Regions from separate parts of the Aurantimicrobium photophilum genome, predicted to be linked through region 1. Evidence: predicted binding sites of a transcription regulator. Region 1 holds the regulator's gene; the other holds the start of a gene.
What was found. Region 1 encodes LexA, which represses DNA repair genes until DNA is damaged. Its sites were predicted from a motif close to TCGAACANNTGTTCGA; they were not measured.
Positions count from the first base shown of each region.

Region 1 (7,803 bases):
GGAGCTCGAGTTTGAGCCTGCAGCACTCGATGCCATCGCTGATCTTGCTGTCCTTCGCCAGACCGGTGCACGTGGCCTGCGTGCCATCTTGGAAAACGTTCTTGGTCCCATCATGTTCGAGGTTCCCTCAACCGATCAGATTCACAAGGTCATCATCACGGCCGAATGTGTGAGCGAGAACGCGGCACCCACCATCGTGCCTCGCCTGGCTTCTGCCATCGTGGATGCGCCTGAAGAACGCACTGCCTAAACAGCACTGCTAACATTTCTATATCGCCATTACTGGTGAGTAAGCGACTGCCGAGCCCGGCCCACGCTTCGCGGATAACAATCCTGTTTATCCTTCATGCGAATTGTGCCCCGAGGAATATCGATGAGTAACGCACCAGCCACTAGCTCAACAGAGCTCAACATTGGCGTGCCCTTCTCCTTTGAGGTCTATCCACCACGCAATCCAGACCTGCGTGAAGCACTCAACAAGACCATCCTCGAACTGGCTGCCACGGGCCCCGACTTCATCTCCGTCACCTATGGCGCTGGTGGTTCCTCACGTGATGCCACTTTGGATTGCGTGAAGTTCATCCTCGCGAACACCGACGTGGAGCCCATGGCGCACCTCACGTGTGTTGCCGAGTCCTATCAGGGCGCCAATGAGCTTGTAAGGACTTTTCTCGACGCTGGTGTGCGATCATTCCTCGCCCTGCGTGGAGACCCACCAGAGGGCACTCAGGAGGGCGAAGACTTCCTTGGGGACCTCGGCAGTGCAGCAGAGCTCACACAGCTCATTCACCGAGTACAGGCCGAGCGAGAGCCTTTCGTCTTTGAAGAAGAACCCCGTTGGCATGCCGGTGCTACCCGCCTGAGCCAAAAGCGTGAATTTGTTCGCATTGGTGTTGCTGCATTCCCTAATGGGCACCCTCAGTCACGTTCAAAAACTCAAGACATTGATGTTCTGCTGGCAAAGGAAGCAGCGGGAGCCAACCTAGCTATTACCCAGCTTTTCTTCCACGCAGATGACTACCTCTCTTTTGCCCAGAAGGCCAAAGAAGCAGGCCTCACCATGCCCATCATTCCGGGCATCATGCCCGTGATCAGCCCGGGGCGACTACGTCGCATGATCGAGATCTCAGGTGAAGAAATGCCCAGTGATCTCGAGATTGCTCTCGAGATTGAGCCCACCACTGAAGGTCAGCGCGAGATCGGTGTTGAGCACGCGGTGAGCCTAGCTAAGGAGCTCATTGCCGGGGGAGCGCCAGGTATTCACCTCTATGCGTTCAATCAAAGCGGTCCGGTTGTGGATGTGCTTCGCCGTCTCCAATAATTCATAAACATAAAAAGTCCCGCACGCTGTATTCAGCATGCGGGACTTTTCGTTTGTGGGGTTAGACAGATCGAAGAACTGTCACAACCTTTCCCATAATGGTGGCGTGGTCGCCCAAGATGGGTTCGTAGTTGCTGTTGCGAGGCAAGAGCCAGGTGTGACCATCGCGCTGGCGGAAGACCTTGACGGTTGCTTCATCATCGAGCAGGGCTGCAACGATGTCACCGTTCTCTGCTGTCTGCTGCCTGCGGACCACGACGAAGTCACCGTCGCAGATCGCGGCATCAATCATGGATTCACCCTTGACCTTGAGCATGAAGAGTTCTCCCTGGCCCACAAGCTGGCGGGGGAGAGCCATGGTGTCTTCGGTGTTCTGCTCGGCTGTAATGGGACCACCAGCAGCAATCTGTCCTACGAGCGGAACCTGAACTGCTTCACCCATGGGGAACACGTTGTCAGCAACAGGTGCTGGCGTGCGGGCAGCGGTGCCCTGGCCGAGTACCTCAAGTGCGCGGGGGAGCTTGGGGTCGCGGCGGATGTAGCCACCTAGTTCAAGCTGTTGAAGTTGGTAGGTGACACTCGCCAGCGAGGAGAGACCTACTGCATCACCGATCTCCTGCATGGAGGGTGGGTAGCTGTTCTCATCAATGTAAGCAGTGATGACGTCGAGGATGAGCTGCTGCTTCGCGCTTATGCCTTTGCGTCGTTTGCTTTCGCCAGCTGGTGACTCAGTCATGGCATCTTCCGTTTCTGTTGGGTAAGTCCTGGGCTGTACGAACGTGAATGTCCGTGGCTCATGATGAACTTTTCTCAATACCGAAAGAGTATTCGAAGAATGTCAATAAAACAAACACATATTCGAAGATTCTTGAGGTTTATCCACAATCAACCTTCAATATGTACTTGACATTGAAGAAATACGAATATATCTTCGAAATATATCTTCGAATCGGGTTCTCCCGGCCGAGGGCCCGATTCGAGATAAACACCAGGAAAAGGAGAATCTCATGAGCGCAGTACTCGCATTCACCGCACCAATCCACCGTCCCGTTGAGCCTGACTACATCGACGAACCATGCAGCGCAGCTGGCAATGTCCGTGGGTCGCACCAGATTAACAACGTGACCTATGTGAACTTCCTCCCCGCAGCAGAACCCAAGACCCGTCTTCGCATTACCAAGCGTGGACGTCGTGTCCTCACCGCCGCAGTAGCACTGCCCCTCGTGATCGGCGCACTTGTAGCAGCACTCAACAGTGGTGGTGCAGCTGCTGTTGCTGAAGGCGCAGCAAACGACTTCACCTACGTGACCATCGCTCAGGGTGAAAGCCTCTGGCAGCTTGCACAGGAGATTGCCCCCAACGCAGATCCTCGCGATGTTGTTGCCGAGATTGTCTCCCTCAACCAGCTTCACGGTGAAGTGCAGGCTGGTCAGAAGATTGCGATTCCTGCCGGGTACTAAACCTTTCCTCCCTTTTCCTGCGAATGCCGGTCCCTTTTGGGGCCGGCATTTGTGTGTTTCAAGCGCCCGTAAACTTATCTCGTGACCTCATTTGAAGACCTCCCCATTCGTGATGACCTGCGTGGCTTGAAGCCGTATGGCGCACCACAGGCACATGTTCGGGTTGAGCTCAACGTCAATGAGAACACCCACCCCGTGCCACCCCAGGTGGTCATGGACATCATGGGGCGCATTCACACCGCCCTAGGGAACATCAACCGTTACCCCGATCGTGAATTCACGAATCTTCGTGTTGCCCTAGCTGAGTATCTTGGTCACGGTCTTTCTGCTGAGAACATTTGGGCAGCAAACGGCTCTAATGAGGTTATTCAGCAGCTCCTGCAGGCCTTCGGAGGTCCAGGACGCTCTGTTCTGGCATTCCCGCCCACTTATTCCATGCACTCGATCATCGCTTCGGGAACGGGAACTACCTGGATTCCTGCCCAGCGTGATGCGGACTTCGAAATCTCACCAGCCACTGCAGTTACGGCAATCAAAGAAAACAAGCCCGACATCGTCTTCTTCTGCACACCCAACAACCCCACGGGCACACCGGTGTCGTTGGAAACCATTGCTGCGGCTTATGACGCAACGGACGGCATTGTCTTCGTTGATGAAGCGTATGCAGAGTTTGCACCTGAAGGTGAGCCCACGGCGTTGACGTTGTTGGCTGGTCGTCCACGACTGGTTGTCTCTCGCACCATGAGTAAGGCGTTTGCCTTTGCTGGTGCTCGTTTGGGTTACTTGGCAGGCGATCCTGCTGTTGCTGATGCGCTACGTTTAGTGCGTTTGCCCTATCACTTATCTGCGTTGACGCAGGCGGCGGCAGAAGGCGCATTGGCACACACTCCAGCCATGCTGGCCATGGTCGAAGACATTCGCCAGCAGCGTGACCGCTTGGTTACAGAGCTGGCAGTGCTGGGATACACCCCCTATCCCTCGAGTGCGAACTTTGTACTCTTTGGTGGTGTTCGTGATCCTCAAGAAGTCTTTGAGAAGCTTCTGGCTCAGGGCATCATCATTCGCGATATTGATATGCCCAACCACTTACGTGTGACGGCAGGAACTGAAGCAGAAACAACGGAGTTCTTGAACGCACTGGCAGCCCTCGATGGCTCGATCAATGGCGCTCTCTAAGCCCTACTAAACTGGTCATATGACTACAGCACCGCGCATTGCGAGCATTTCTCGCACCACGAGCGAGTCAAGCATTGAACTTACGATCAATCTTGATGGCACGGGTGTGAGCAACATCGAGACGACTGTTCCGTTCTTCGACCACATGCTGACCGCGTTTGCTAAGCACTCTCTTTCTGACCTCACCGTCAAGGCTTCCGGTGACATCCACATCGATGTTCACCACACAGTTGAAGACATTGGTATTTCTCTTGGTCTCGCAATTCGCGAAGCACTGGGAGACAAGGCTGGTATTTCCCGCTTCGGCGACGCTCTGGTTCCTCTCGATGAGGCACTCGTGCAGGCCGTCGTGGATATTTCTGGACGCCCATTCCTGGTGCACTCAGGTGAGCCTGCTGGTTTTGAATTCCACCTCATTGGTGGTCACTTCACTGGTTCCATGGTTCGTCACGTGTTCGAAGCCATCACCTTTAATGCAGGTCTCACCACCCACATCACGGTGTTGAACGGTCGCGACCCACACCACATCGCTGAAGCAGAATTCAAGGCGTTTGCTCGTGCATTCCGCCAGGCCAAGGCACTTGACCCTCTCGTGCAGGGAATCCCCAGCACTAAGGGTGCTCTGTGACCCAAAAGTCCGTCGTTGTTTTCGACTACGGCACGGGGAACATCCACTCCGCTATCAAAGCGGTGGAGCTCGCAGGAGCAAAGGTCGAACTGACGCGCGACAAAACAAAGTGCGCTGAGGCTGATGGTCTGCTTGTTCCAGGCGTCGGCGCTTTTGCTGCCGTGATGGAAGCACTCAACGCCGTGGATGGTGGCGAGATCATTGAGCGTCGTCTTGCTGGTGGTCGTCCCGTCATGGGTATTTGCGTGGGCATGCAGATCATGTTTGCCAACGGGCTTGAGGGTGGCGTGGACACTCCAGGACTAGGCGAGTGGGAAGAAACCGTGCACAAGCTCGAGGCACCTGTTCTTCCCCACATGGGCTGGAACACCGTCGAGGTGGGCGAGAACTCGAAACTCTTCAAGGGAATCGAGAACGAGCGCTTTTACTTCGTGCACTCCTATGGAGTGACCGAGTGGAATCTCGATGTCATTCCTCCGTTCCCGAAGCCTTCAGTGACGTGGGCTGAACACGGACAGCGCTTCATTGCTGCTGTTGAAAACGGCCCTCTTGTTGCTACCCAGTTCCACCCCGAAAAGTCTGGCGAAGCAGGTATTCAGCTGTTGCGCAACTGGCTCGAGACTCTCTAACTAAAGGAATATCTACTCATGACTGCGCCCATTCTTGAGCTGCTGCCCGCTGTTGACGTTGCTGAAGGCAAGGCTGTTCGCCTCACCCAAGGTGCTCTCGGCACTGAGACTGACTTTGGTGATCCCGTTGATGCAGCGGCCGACTGGGCTCGTCAAGGCGCTGAGTGGATTCACCTCGTCGATCTCGACGCAGCATTTGGTCGCGGCGAGAACCGCGCCCTGCTGCGTCGTGTGATCACCGAGGTTCCTGGTGTGAAAATTGAGCTTTCTGGTGGTATTCGTGATGATGCGTCACTCGAGTCCGCTCTCGAAAGTGGCGCAACTCGTGTGAACCTCGGCACAGCTGCTCTGGAGAACCCAGACTGGGCAGCCTCGGCGATTGCTCGCTTTGGTGAGCAAATTGCTGTGGGTCTAGATGTGCGCGGAGAAACCCTTGCAGCACGTGGCTGGACCGAAGAAGGCGGAAACCTCTGGGATGTTCTCGCACGCCTCGAAGATGCTGGCTGCTCCCGTTATGTCGTGACTGATGTCACCCGTGATGGCATGCTCAACGGACCCAACTTAGAGCTTCTGACTGCGATTACTGAGAAGACCGGTAAGCCCGTCGTTGCATCAGGTGGCATCGCCAGCCTGGATGACCTCGTTGCACTTCGTTCACTCGTTCCTATCGGCGTGGAGGGTGCAATCGTGGGCAAGGCTCTCTATGCTCAGAAGTTCACGCTTGAGCAGGCCATCCAGGTCGCCTACAACTAGGAACAACCATGTCTCACAACCACGACGGTCATATGTTTGGTTCTTCCGACCACGCAGATTCTGCGGGGCAGCCTTGGGAAGGCCGCGAGTTTGAAGCGAACCCTTTCGCATCTGATGATGGCACCACCCCTGAGCGGCTCAAGCTAGCTCTGGATACTTTCCACGCCCTTCCTTTGGATTCCGAAGAGCGTGCTGGTCGTCACTTGAACGTCGTGGACGCAATTCGTGTTTCTCGTTTCCTTATTCCTCTCCTTGCTGAAGCAGGAGAAGTGGGCGTGAACGCGGCTGGACTTGTCGTTGACAAGACTCAAGAACTGGCCATCGTCACCGTGGCAGGGCCTAACGGTCAGAAGGTTCTTCCTGTCTTCACCTCCGTAGAGGCAATGCAGAAGTGGAAGCCTGAGGCTCGTCCCGTTCCTGTTGAAGCTCGTCGTGCTGCGCTCGCTGCTGCTGCGGACGGTGCGCAGTGGATGGTTGTGGACCCACAAAGTTCAACCGAGATTGTTCTTCGACGTCCCACGGTTGAAGCCATTGCGAAGGGCACACCCTGGGTTCCTAATCAGATTGACCCCATGCTTCAGCAGGTGTTTGACGAATCCATCACCGACGAACCCTTTGTGAAGGCTATTCGCCTCACCTCGGGTGATCCTGATGCGCGCGGATTCGATGAAGAGCTCGTCGTTCAGGTTGTCTTGCCACCGAGCCTTGAGCAAAACGAAGTAGAGCGTGTTATCCGCTCACTGTCCAACAAATGGGCACAGCAAAGCATCTTCTCCGAGCGTGTGGACTCGATGCGTCTTCAGCTCGTTCCCGCTGTTTAGCGGAGGAACTTCAGCAGAAACCCAGCCCTAGACGGGCTGGGTTTCTTTGCTGAGTGTGGTGATGGAGACGTGACGCTTGCGTGAGATGGCTAGTGCGGTCACTAGAACACCACCAAGACTCCACAGCACCAGCGCGGTGACAGCTGAAGCAAACCCAGAGACATTCCCAGAGTTGATAACGGCTTGGAGTGCGGTCACGGCATCGTTGGCAGGGGTGAATCCCAGGAGTGTGTCCAGCAGAGCCGGCACTGTCGAGATCACGCCGGTGACCAGAATGAGAATTCCCACCGCCAGTGACACCATGCGGCCAAAACCACCGAGCACAGCGTTGAGTGCTTGGTTGGTTGCCGTGAACGCAATACCAATCAGGGCGGCAATGCCTGCCACGCTGGCCCATTCACCCAGGTCATAGCCGTTGGCCACAGCAATGACGGTGGCGACAGCAACGCCCTGCGCAATGCCGACCACAGCAGGGATCACAAAGGATCGTGTGGCAAGTGAGAGCGAGGAACGGGTTGATTCAAGCAGGCGCTGGGGGAGTGTGCGCAGACCAACGAAGATGGCCAGAGCACCAATCCAGAGCGAGAGCACGACGTAGAGTGGAGTGCTGTTCGCGCCAAAGCTGAGGTTGCCGGCATCCTTGAGCCCAACAGGAGCTGTGACTACTTCGGAGAGCTTCTTGGTTTCTGCTTCGGTGTAGACCGGGATGTTTTCTACCGCGGTATCGAGACCGTTTGCGAGTTCAGTCGAACCGCTAGCAATCGCCGTGGTTCCAGAGGCAATGCCTTCGACTCCGGTGGCGATGTCGGTGCTTCCAGCTGCAAGTTTGGTAATTCCGTCACTGAGACCACCCAGACCCGTTGCAAGGCCAGCAGTGCCGCCAGAGAGCTGGGCGAGCCCTCCACAGAATTGGGCTTGTGCTGGGGCAACAACAACCTGGGTGCAGGTGGCAGAGAGGCCAGCAAGACCATCAGCTAGTGATTGTGCATTACCGGGAATGGAAGAAGCCTGAGAC
Region 1 covers NZ_CP023994.1:1,020,243-1,028,045, reverse strand. The annotation lists gene clpX (ATP-dependent Clp protease ATP-binding subunit ClpX) at 1-250, shown strand, start outside; gene AURMO_RS05080 (methylenetetrahydrofolate reductase) at 374-1,321, shown strand; gene lexA (transcriptional repressor LexA) at 1,383-2,057, opposite strand; gene AURMO_RS05065 (LysM peptidoglycan-binding domain-containing protein) at 2,329-2,781, shown strand; gene AURMO_RS05060 (histidinol-phosphate transaminase) at 2,863-3,957, shown strand; gene hisB (imidazoleglycerol-phosphate dehydratase HisB) at 3,977-4,585, shown strand; gene hisH (imidazole glycerol phosphate synthase subunit HisH) at 4,582-5,214, shown strand; gene priA (bifunctional 1-(5-phosphoribosyl)-5-((5-phosphoribosylamino)methylideneamino)imidazole-4-carboxamide isomerase/phosphoribosylanthranilate isomerase PriA) at 5,233-5,967, shown strand; gene AURMO_RS05040 (SseB family protein) at 5,976-6,788, shown strand; gene AURMO_RS05035 (YhgE/Pip domain-containing protein) at 6,816-7,803, opposite strand, start outside.

Region 2 (7,803 bases), 430 kb from region 1:
CCTCCGCAGCAAACTCAAACTTCACATAGCCAGCAGCTTCCATGGCTCCAGCTAGACGTTCACTGTCGTGAACGTTCATTTGGCACCCAAAAGTGCGCACTTCATAGGTGCGCTGACGCCCGGTTTCATCTATTGCCGCAGAGGAGGCGGGGATGAGTGTGGGGGCTTCACTTGGGCTGGTCATAACCCCATAAGTTTACGCGCCGAAAGGCACCGATTATTTCGGTGCGTTGGGACCCATGTAATGAGACCACAATCCAGCAAGTGCCCATAAAACGCCGACATATCCAGCGGCATAACTCGCGAACATCCATGGTGTGGAGACGCCTGCTGGCAGCACTGCTGAAATAACGCCCAATACGAAACACAGGCTTGCACAAATGATGACGGCAACGACATTCATTTTCTTCGTGCGAGCACGGGCCGCAATCTGCTTCTCTGTCAAAGGTTTGGCAGGTTTTGGCTCTTCTGCGGGTTCTACGTCAAACATGTTGAGTGCACTACTTTCTGCGGCGATAGCCCCATGTGATGTACGCAATGATCACCAGCAAAGCTGCAGCAATTGCATAGGGGCTGTTGAGGAAGTCATTGAGCACGGACTTAGCCTAATTCCTCGAAGCAAGCGCCTCTCTGCACGCCTCGCGGACAGTTTGACCCGAATATCCACGACGAGAAAGAAAACCCACCAGACGGCGTTCTGCGGTCGCATCATCGAGCTTGCTGAACTGGCGCACGCGTTGCAGAGCTAGCTCCGTTGCTTTCGAAAGTTCGTCGTCGTCATCGATTGCCTCGAGCGCTTCATCCACAGCTGACGAGGAAATACCTCGTTGTCGAAGCTCTCTCGCAATGACGCTCTTACTCTTGCCCTTGCGCTCACTGAGTCGAGACACTAGTTCCCGAGCTAAGCGTTCATCATTGAGGTAATTCAGTCGCTCAAACTTGGCTACAAGTTCAGCAGCATCGCCTTCGGCTGCATCTTTGGAACGCAACCAGGTCATTACTTCGTGCACCGACATATCGTGGGTGTGGAGTTTCCGTAAAAGTGTCTGCTCGAGTGCATCAAGATCCAGCGCCGCCACTGATTCTTCTTCATCCTCAACAACGTCTTCCACCTCGGTGAACATGACACGGCTCAGTCGCTGGACTCCGGCAGGAACTTCTGCAGCATCCCCTACTGCCTCGCCTGATATTTCAGGCGAGGCAGCGATGTGACTGCTTTCTGGATCAACCCAGGGCAGAAAAGTGACGTTCGTCACGAAGCTCAGGCTCCCTTACGAACCTCTTCAACTGCCTCGAAGTCTGGTTCGACCTCTACAGCAGTTGCAGCAGCTTCAATGGCAGCAGCTTCAGCTGCTGCGGCACCCACACCGAGCTTGGCCAGAATCTTCTGCTCAATCTCGAGGGCAACAGCAGGGTTCTGGATGAGGAAGTTACGAGAGTTTTCCTTACCTTGACCAAGCTGATCTGCTTCGTAGGTGTACCAGGCACCCGACTTCTTGACGATGCCGTGATCGACACCAAAGTCAATCAGGCTACCTTCGCGAGAGATACCGGTTCCATAGAGGATGTCGAACTCTGCCTGCTTGAAGGGGGGTGCCATCTTGTTCTTGACGACCTTGACGCGGGTACGGTTACCCACTGCGTCAGTGCCATCCTTGAGGGTCTCAATGCGACGAATGTCCAAGCGAACTGACGCGTAGAACTTCAGTGCCTTACCACCAGCGGTGGTCTCGGGGCTTCCGAAGAAGACACCGATCTTCTCGCGCAGCTGGTTGATGAAGATCATGGTGGTGTTGGTCGAGTTGAGGCCACCGGTGAGCTTACGCAGCGCCTGAGACATCAGACGTGCCTGGAGGCCCACGTGGGTGTCTCCCATTTCACCTTCAATTTCAGCGCGGGGAACTAGAGCGGCAACCGAGTCAATGACAACGAGGTCGATAGAACCGGAACGAACGAGCATGTCGGCAATTTCGAGCGCTTGCTCACCTGTGTCAGGCTGTGACACCAGCAGTGCGTCAATGTCGACACCGAGCTTCTTGGCGTAGTCGGGGTCAAGTGCGTGCTCAGCGTCGATGAAGGCAGCAATGCCGCCCTGCTTCTGGACGTTAGCAATCGCGTGAAGAGTGAGTGTGGTCTTACCCGAGGACTCAGGACCGTAGATCTCTACGATGCGGCCACGGGGAAGTCCGCCAATGCCGAGAGCAACATCCAATGCGATGGAGCCTGTCGGAATCACCTCGACGGGAGCGCGCTCGTCGCTTCCCAGGCGCATGACGGAACCCTTACCAAACTGGCGGTCGATCTGGGCTAGTGCTGTTTCTAGTGCTTTTTCGCGGTCAGCGGCAGATGCCATGGCCGTCTCCTTTACTTATCGAGGGTGATTCGCCTATCGGCTGCCGTGCTACTCCTCCGCTACCGGCCGGCCGATGAAGGCGGGACGGGCGCTGCGGGGCGCTTACGACAAGGCGCATGCTCCTATATGGACGTGTTTCACCGTAAGAGAAGCCACTGACATTGAGCGCCAGAGGTGATTCTCCGTGGATAACACGTGCAAACAAGTGCATGTGTAGGAGACTAGCCGTTTTCGAATACATATTCGAACAAATGTCGGCGTGTTGAAAATTACTTCTTGGGCTCCGGCAGACCCACGCCATACCAGCGGGACTCAGGAACATCGACAGCTTTGACCAGAGCAAGCCACACGTTTCGCGCGGGGATACCCTTACGCAAGGCTTCCGCGGAGGTAACTGACTCTAATTCGGACAGCACTAAATCATTGACCAGAACACGGCCATAAGCCTCACCGAACTCATCCGAGACGGCACGCCAAAATTCGCTGAGGCGCACGAACGCTTCTAGCGTGTTGCAGCGAAGTCGTTGACGAACTCGTCAGGAACAGTGTCGGGAATCGCACGAATAGGTTCGATTCCTTCGATCACAGCAAGACGGTCCCCTACTTCACGCATGATCTGCGAGATGGGGGTGTCCAGAGCATCTGCTACAGCAGCAAGAATTTCTGAGCTTGCTTCCTTTTGGCCACGTTCAACCTCGCTCAAGTAACCGAGTGCCACGCTGGCCTTGCTTGCAACCTGTCGCAACGTGCGACCTTTCTGCAGGCGGTAGTCGCGCAGAACATCGCCGATTTCCTGTCGAACAAGAATCATGGTGCCTCCCTACGCTGGTGAACTATAAAAGTTCCTCTACATCTATAACCCCATGCTAGCTCCAGAAACCTGAAAACCAGATGTGAGTCTGCTTGTATCAACTTAGGTTACGACAGTTTTATTCCCAGAATGTTTCAGAATGCTCAAGAAACTGCAGATGCCAGCATCCGCAGGGCGGCATGGACGGTCAAGGAACGGATTTCATTGCGCGTTCCGGACAAGGAAAGCTCCTCAACGACGCGCTTCTTGCCCCATACGCAGGCAATAAAGACCGTTCCTACAGCTTTTCCATCCTGCGGTTCTGGCCCGGCCACTCCCGTGGTCGAAATACCAATATCGGCCCCTAGTTTGGAGGCGACACCAGCAGCCATCTCCAAAGCAACGTCTGCGTCCACGGCCCCTACGGTGTCAAGCAGTTCATGTGGAACATCCAACATCGATGCCTTGAGATCCGTCGCATAGGCCACTACTCCCCCGCGAATAACCGCTGATGCACCAGGAACCTCTGTCAACGCAGCACAGAGCAACCCACCCGTCAACGATTCGGCAATGGCAACGGTCAGACCGCGGTGAGTCAAACGTTCGATCAGCTCAACAGTCACAGTCGCCCCTTAGGCTTTTGACGTGTGCTTCTTGTTTTGGCGCCAGGCATCCACTAGATAATCAATTCCAGTCCAGACGGTAATGATGGTCGCAGCTGACATCAGCACAATGTTGATGATGTTGGCACTATCGCCAATGACTGCCTGCATAGGCAGCAAAGCAAAGGTGATGGCGACGAACTGAGTAATGGTCTTGAGTTTTCCGCCACGAGAGGCCGGAATGACACGATCGCTCAACACTGCAAAGCGGAATACGGTAATTCCCACTTCGCGGAGCAAGATCACAGCGGTAACCCACCATGGCAACTCATCCAAAATGGATAGTGTGATCAGCGCACCACCAGTAAGGACCTTGTCCGCAATGGGGTCAAGCAGTTTTCCAAAGTCACTGACCACGTTGTATTTACGCGCAAGGTAGCCATCAATGCCATCTGTGGCCATACCGAAAACGAACAGTCCAGCACCCCACCAGCGAAGTGGTGATGTGAGGTCATCGCCTGCGGTCAAGAGCATCCAGATAAAGACTGGAGCAAAGAAGATCCGGACGATCGTGATGGTGTTGGGGACGTGCTTCATAACACTCACGTTAGTCGCGATCAGTGAGGTTCCAGGCGTCTTCACTACCTTCGTCACCGTCAACTTCTTCTAATCCAGCAGACATTTCCGCAACGGGATCGTTGGCGTAGGGGTCCCCAGTTGGGATTACAGAAGCAGTTGGGGGTGCAGGTGAAGCAACAACATCACCCTTGAGCTTGGCGAGGACCTCAGGGAGTTGTTCCTGGGAAACCAGAACATCTCGAGCCTTGGAACCTTCGGAAGGGCCCACAATTTCGCGGCTTTCCATCAGGTCCATCAAGCGTCCTGCCTTAGCAAAGCCCACACGGAGCTTGCGCTGCAGCATCGAGGTCGAACCAAACTGAGTCGAGACAACAAGCTCTACGGCCTGCAGGAGAACTTCGAGGTCGTCTCCGATGTCTGCGTCAATCTCTTTGCGTTCCGCTGCGGCTGCAACGTCCTGACGGTATTCAGGACGAGCTTGACGGGTGACGTGGGTAACAACCTTGTGAATCTCTTCTTCAGAAACCCAGGCGCCCTGGACTCGGATGGGCTTGTTTGCGCCCATAGGCAGGAACAATGCGTCACCTTGACCAATGAGCTTGTCAGCTCCTGGCTGGTCCAAGATCACGCGGGAATCCGTCACGCTGGTCACAGCGAATGCCAGTCGAGATGGCACATTGGCCTTGATCAAACCAGTCACGACATCAACAGAAGGTCGCTGCGTGGCAAGGACCAGGTGAATACCCGAGGCACGGGCTAGCTGAGTGATGCGCACGACAGAGTCTTCCACATCACGCGGGGCAACCATCATGAGGTCTGCGAGCTCATCCACGACGACGAGGAGATAGGGGTAAGGGCGAAGCTCACGCTTACTGTCTGGTGGCAAGGTGATTTCGTTGTTCACCACAGCACGGTTGAAGTCATCAATGTGACGGAAACCAAAGCTGGCCAAGTCGTCGTAACGCATGTCCATCTCTTTAACAACCCACTGCAGTGCTTCAGCTGCCTTCTTGGGGTTGGTAATGATGGGCGTAATGAGGTGTGGAACACCCGCATAGGGGGCAAGCTCCACACGCTTGGGGTCAACCAAAACCATGCGCACTTCAGCAGGAGTAGAGCGCATCAAAATGCTTGTGATCATGGAGTTCACAAAGCTGGACTTACCAGAACCGGTAGAACCTGCCACAAGCAAGTGAGGCATCTTGGCCAGGTTGGCAACAACGAAGCCACCCTCAACATCTTTACCCACACCAATAGTCATGGGGTGTTCGCTGGAAGTAGATGCGTTCGAACGCAGCACATCTCCCAAAGTGACAATTTCGCGGTCGGTGTTGGGAATTTCAATACCAATAGCGCTCTTGCCGGGGATAGGTGAGAGGATACGAACTTCGTTCGATGCCACGGCATAGGAAAGGTTCTTGGAAAGCGCAGTGACGCGCTCAACCTTGACACCAGGGCCAAGCTCAATTTCGTAGCGCGTCACGGTGGGTCCTCGGCTGAAACCAGTCACAGTGGCATCAACAGCAAACTGCTTGAGGACTTCTGTAATGGCACGAACTGCTTCGTCATTAGCTGCCGAGCGAGTCTTTGCAGGAGCACCCTGAGCCAGTGCATTGGCTGGCGGAAGGCGATAAATAGCTGCTGGACCCTTGGGCGCAGGCGGTGCGGCGACAACTGCTTCGTCCACACCCGCAGCTTCGGCGGTCGGTGCGACGATGTTCACCGGAGCGGTGGAGACATTGTCCTGTGCCGCCACGGCCGAGGAGTCTGTAACGACCTCGCCGGTGTGGAATACCCGCACTGCTTCTTCTGCGTTTACCAGTTCCTCGATGATGTCGAGGTCTGTCATTTCGCGCGTAGCTGCGAGATCGACAGCATGCGCTGCAGGGTCGGTGATGACCGGTGAATCGAAAGCGGCCTCGGTCTCACGGCGACTACTGTTCCGGCGCCACCAGGGCAGAGAAGAAGCTTCAACAGGGTCAAGATCAAGAATCTCGATTTTGCCTGTCTGGTTTGCCTCTGTGTCAGTGTGAGCACCGAAAAGGTAGGCGTAAAGCTCGCGGAAACGTGCACCAATACGGTTGGGTGGAGTCTTGGTAATGATCAAGAGCGAGAGCAGAATCAGCGCAATCATCACAATGACTGCACCAACTGGTGAGATCACTGTCGAGAGTGGACTGGCAAGAATCCAGCCCAGCAAGCCACCTGCATCTGCCAACGCGGCAGGTCCAGCAGAAGGATCTGGCTGACCGCCAAAGACCTGAGCAAGACCAGCAGCCGCCATCAATAGCAGCGTGAGGCCTACCCCAATGCGATTGTTGTCGTTGACTGAGCTGGGGTGACGGAAAAGCCAAATAGCCGTCAACAGCATGACGACAGGAAGACCATAAGCAATTCGCCCAAAGAGGCCGCCAATAGTCCAGTCGTTGATGATCTGAGCGATTTCGTTATTGGGCAGGAACCACTGTGTGATTGCTCCCGCAATTGCGAGAACGACGAGAGTGAATGGCACGCCGTCACGGCGTTCATCTTTGGCAAACTTTTCAGGCCCCAGCATGCGTGCAGCACCACCGGTGATGTGGGCCATGCTCATCCAGAGCCAGGCAATTCCGGTGTATTTGGCACCGCCGTTTGAGGAAGATGAGCGTGCACTTGGAGAAGACTTTGTGGACTTCGAAGCGGAGGTACGCGAACGAGACCCACTCGTCGAACGGGAACGCGAATTAGAGCCTGAAGCCATGCCTCAAAGTTACGCGAGGGCACTGACTTTGCCCGGGATTACAGGCGAGTGTCCAGATATAAGAATGCCCCGCAACCAAGGGTTGCAGGGCATTCAATCGGAGGGAGGGAACCCCTATGTTGTGATCCACGCGGTGGCGTTGCCTGGAAGCTTGCCATCTACGAGTGGAGCACTGGTGAGTCGAACCGTGCCTGCGGGAAGGGCCACTGGCTTCTTCCCGAAGTTTGTAATGTTGTGCCATCCGTTAGGACGCACAAAGTGAACCACCTTGCGCTTGCTGGGAACAAACTCAAGGGTTTCATCCGTGAGGAGCTCCTTGCGCAACTTCAGTGCAGCGCGGTAGAGCTTGAGGGTTGAATCTTCCTGAGCTTCTTCAAACTCAACCGAGTGACCAGCAAACCAGGCTGGCTGTGGCAAGTGCGCTGAACCGGAACCAAAGCCGAATGATGAACCCGTCTTTTCCCAGGGCAAGGGAACACGGCAACCGTCACGACCCTTACGAGTCATTCCGTCACGGAGCCACATCGGATCCTGAAGAACCTGTCCTGGAAGGTCAGCTACTTCAAACAGTCCCAGTTCTTCACCCTGGTAGAGATAGGTGCTTCCGGGAAGAGCCAGGAGCAACATTGTTGCCGCACGTGCACGTGTCTGTCCCTTTTCGCGGTCTAGCTCGGGGCTAGTTCCATCAGTCATGACCCACTTTTCAAAGTTGGTCTTTTTGGGCAAACCGTAGCGAGTG
Region 2 covers NZ_CP023994.1:592,375-600,177, reverse strand. The annotation lists gene miaB (tRNA (N6-isopentenyl adenosine(37)-C2)-methylthiotransferase MiaB) at 1-184, opposite strand, end outside; gene AURMO_RS03025 (hypothetical protein) at 218-490, opposite strand; gene AURMO_RS03020 (regulatory protein RecX) at 606-1,256, opposite strand; gene recA (recombinase RecA) at 1,262-2,353, opposite strand; gene AURMO_RS03010 (DUF3046 domain-containing protein) at 2,623-2,847, opposite strand; gene AURMO_RS03005 (helix-turn-helix domain-containing protein) at 2,856-3,164, opposite strand; gene AURMO_RS03000 (CinA family protein) at 3,308-3,766, opposite strand; gene pgsA (CDP-diacylglycerol--glycerol-3-phosphate 3-phosphatidyltransferase) at 3,776-4,342, opposite strand; gene AURMO_RS02990 (DNA translocase FtsK) at 4,353-7,064, opposite strand; gene AURMO_RS02985 (glycoside hydrolase family 13 protein) at 7,179-7,803, opposite strand, start outside.
Region 2: a site for LexA is predicted at 2,585-2,600, ahead of recA (recombinase RecA). Genes of this name have one in related genera too.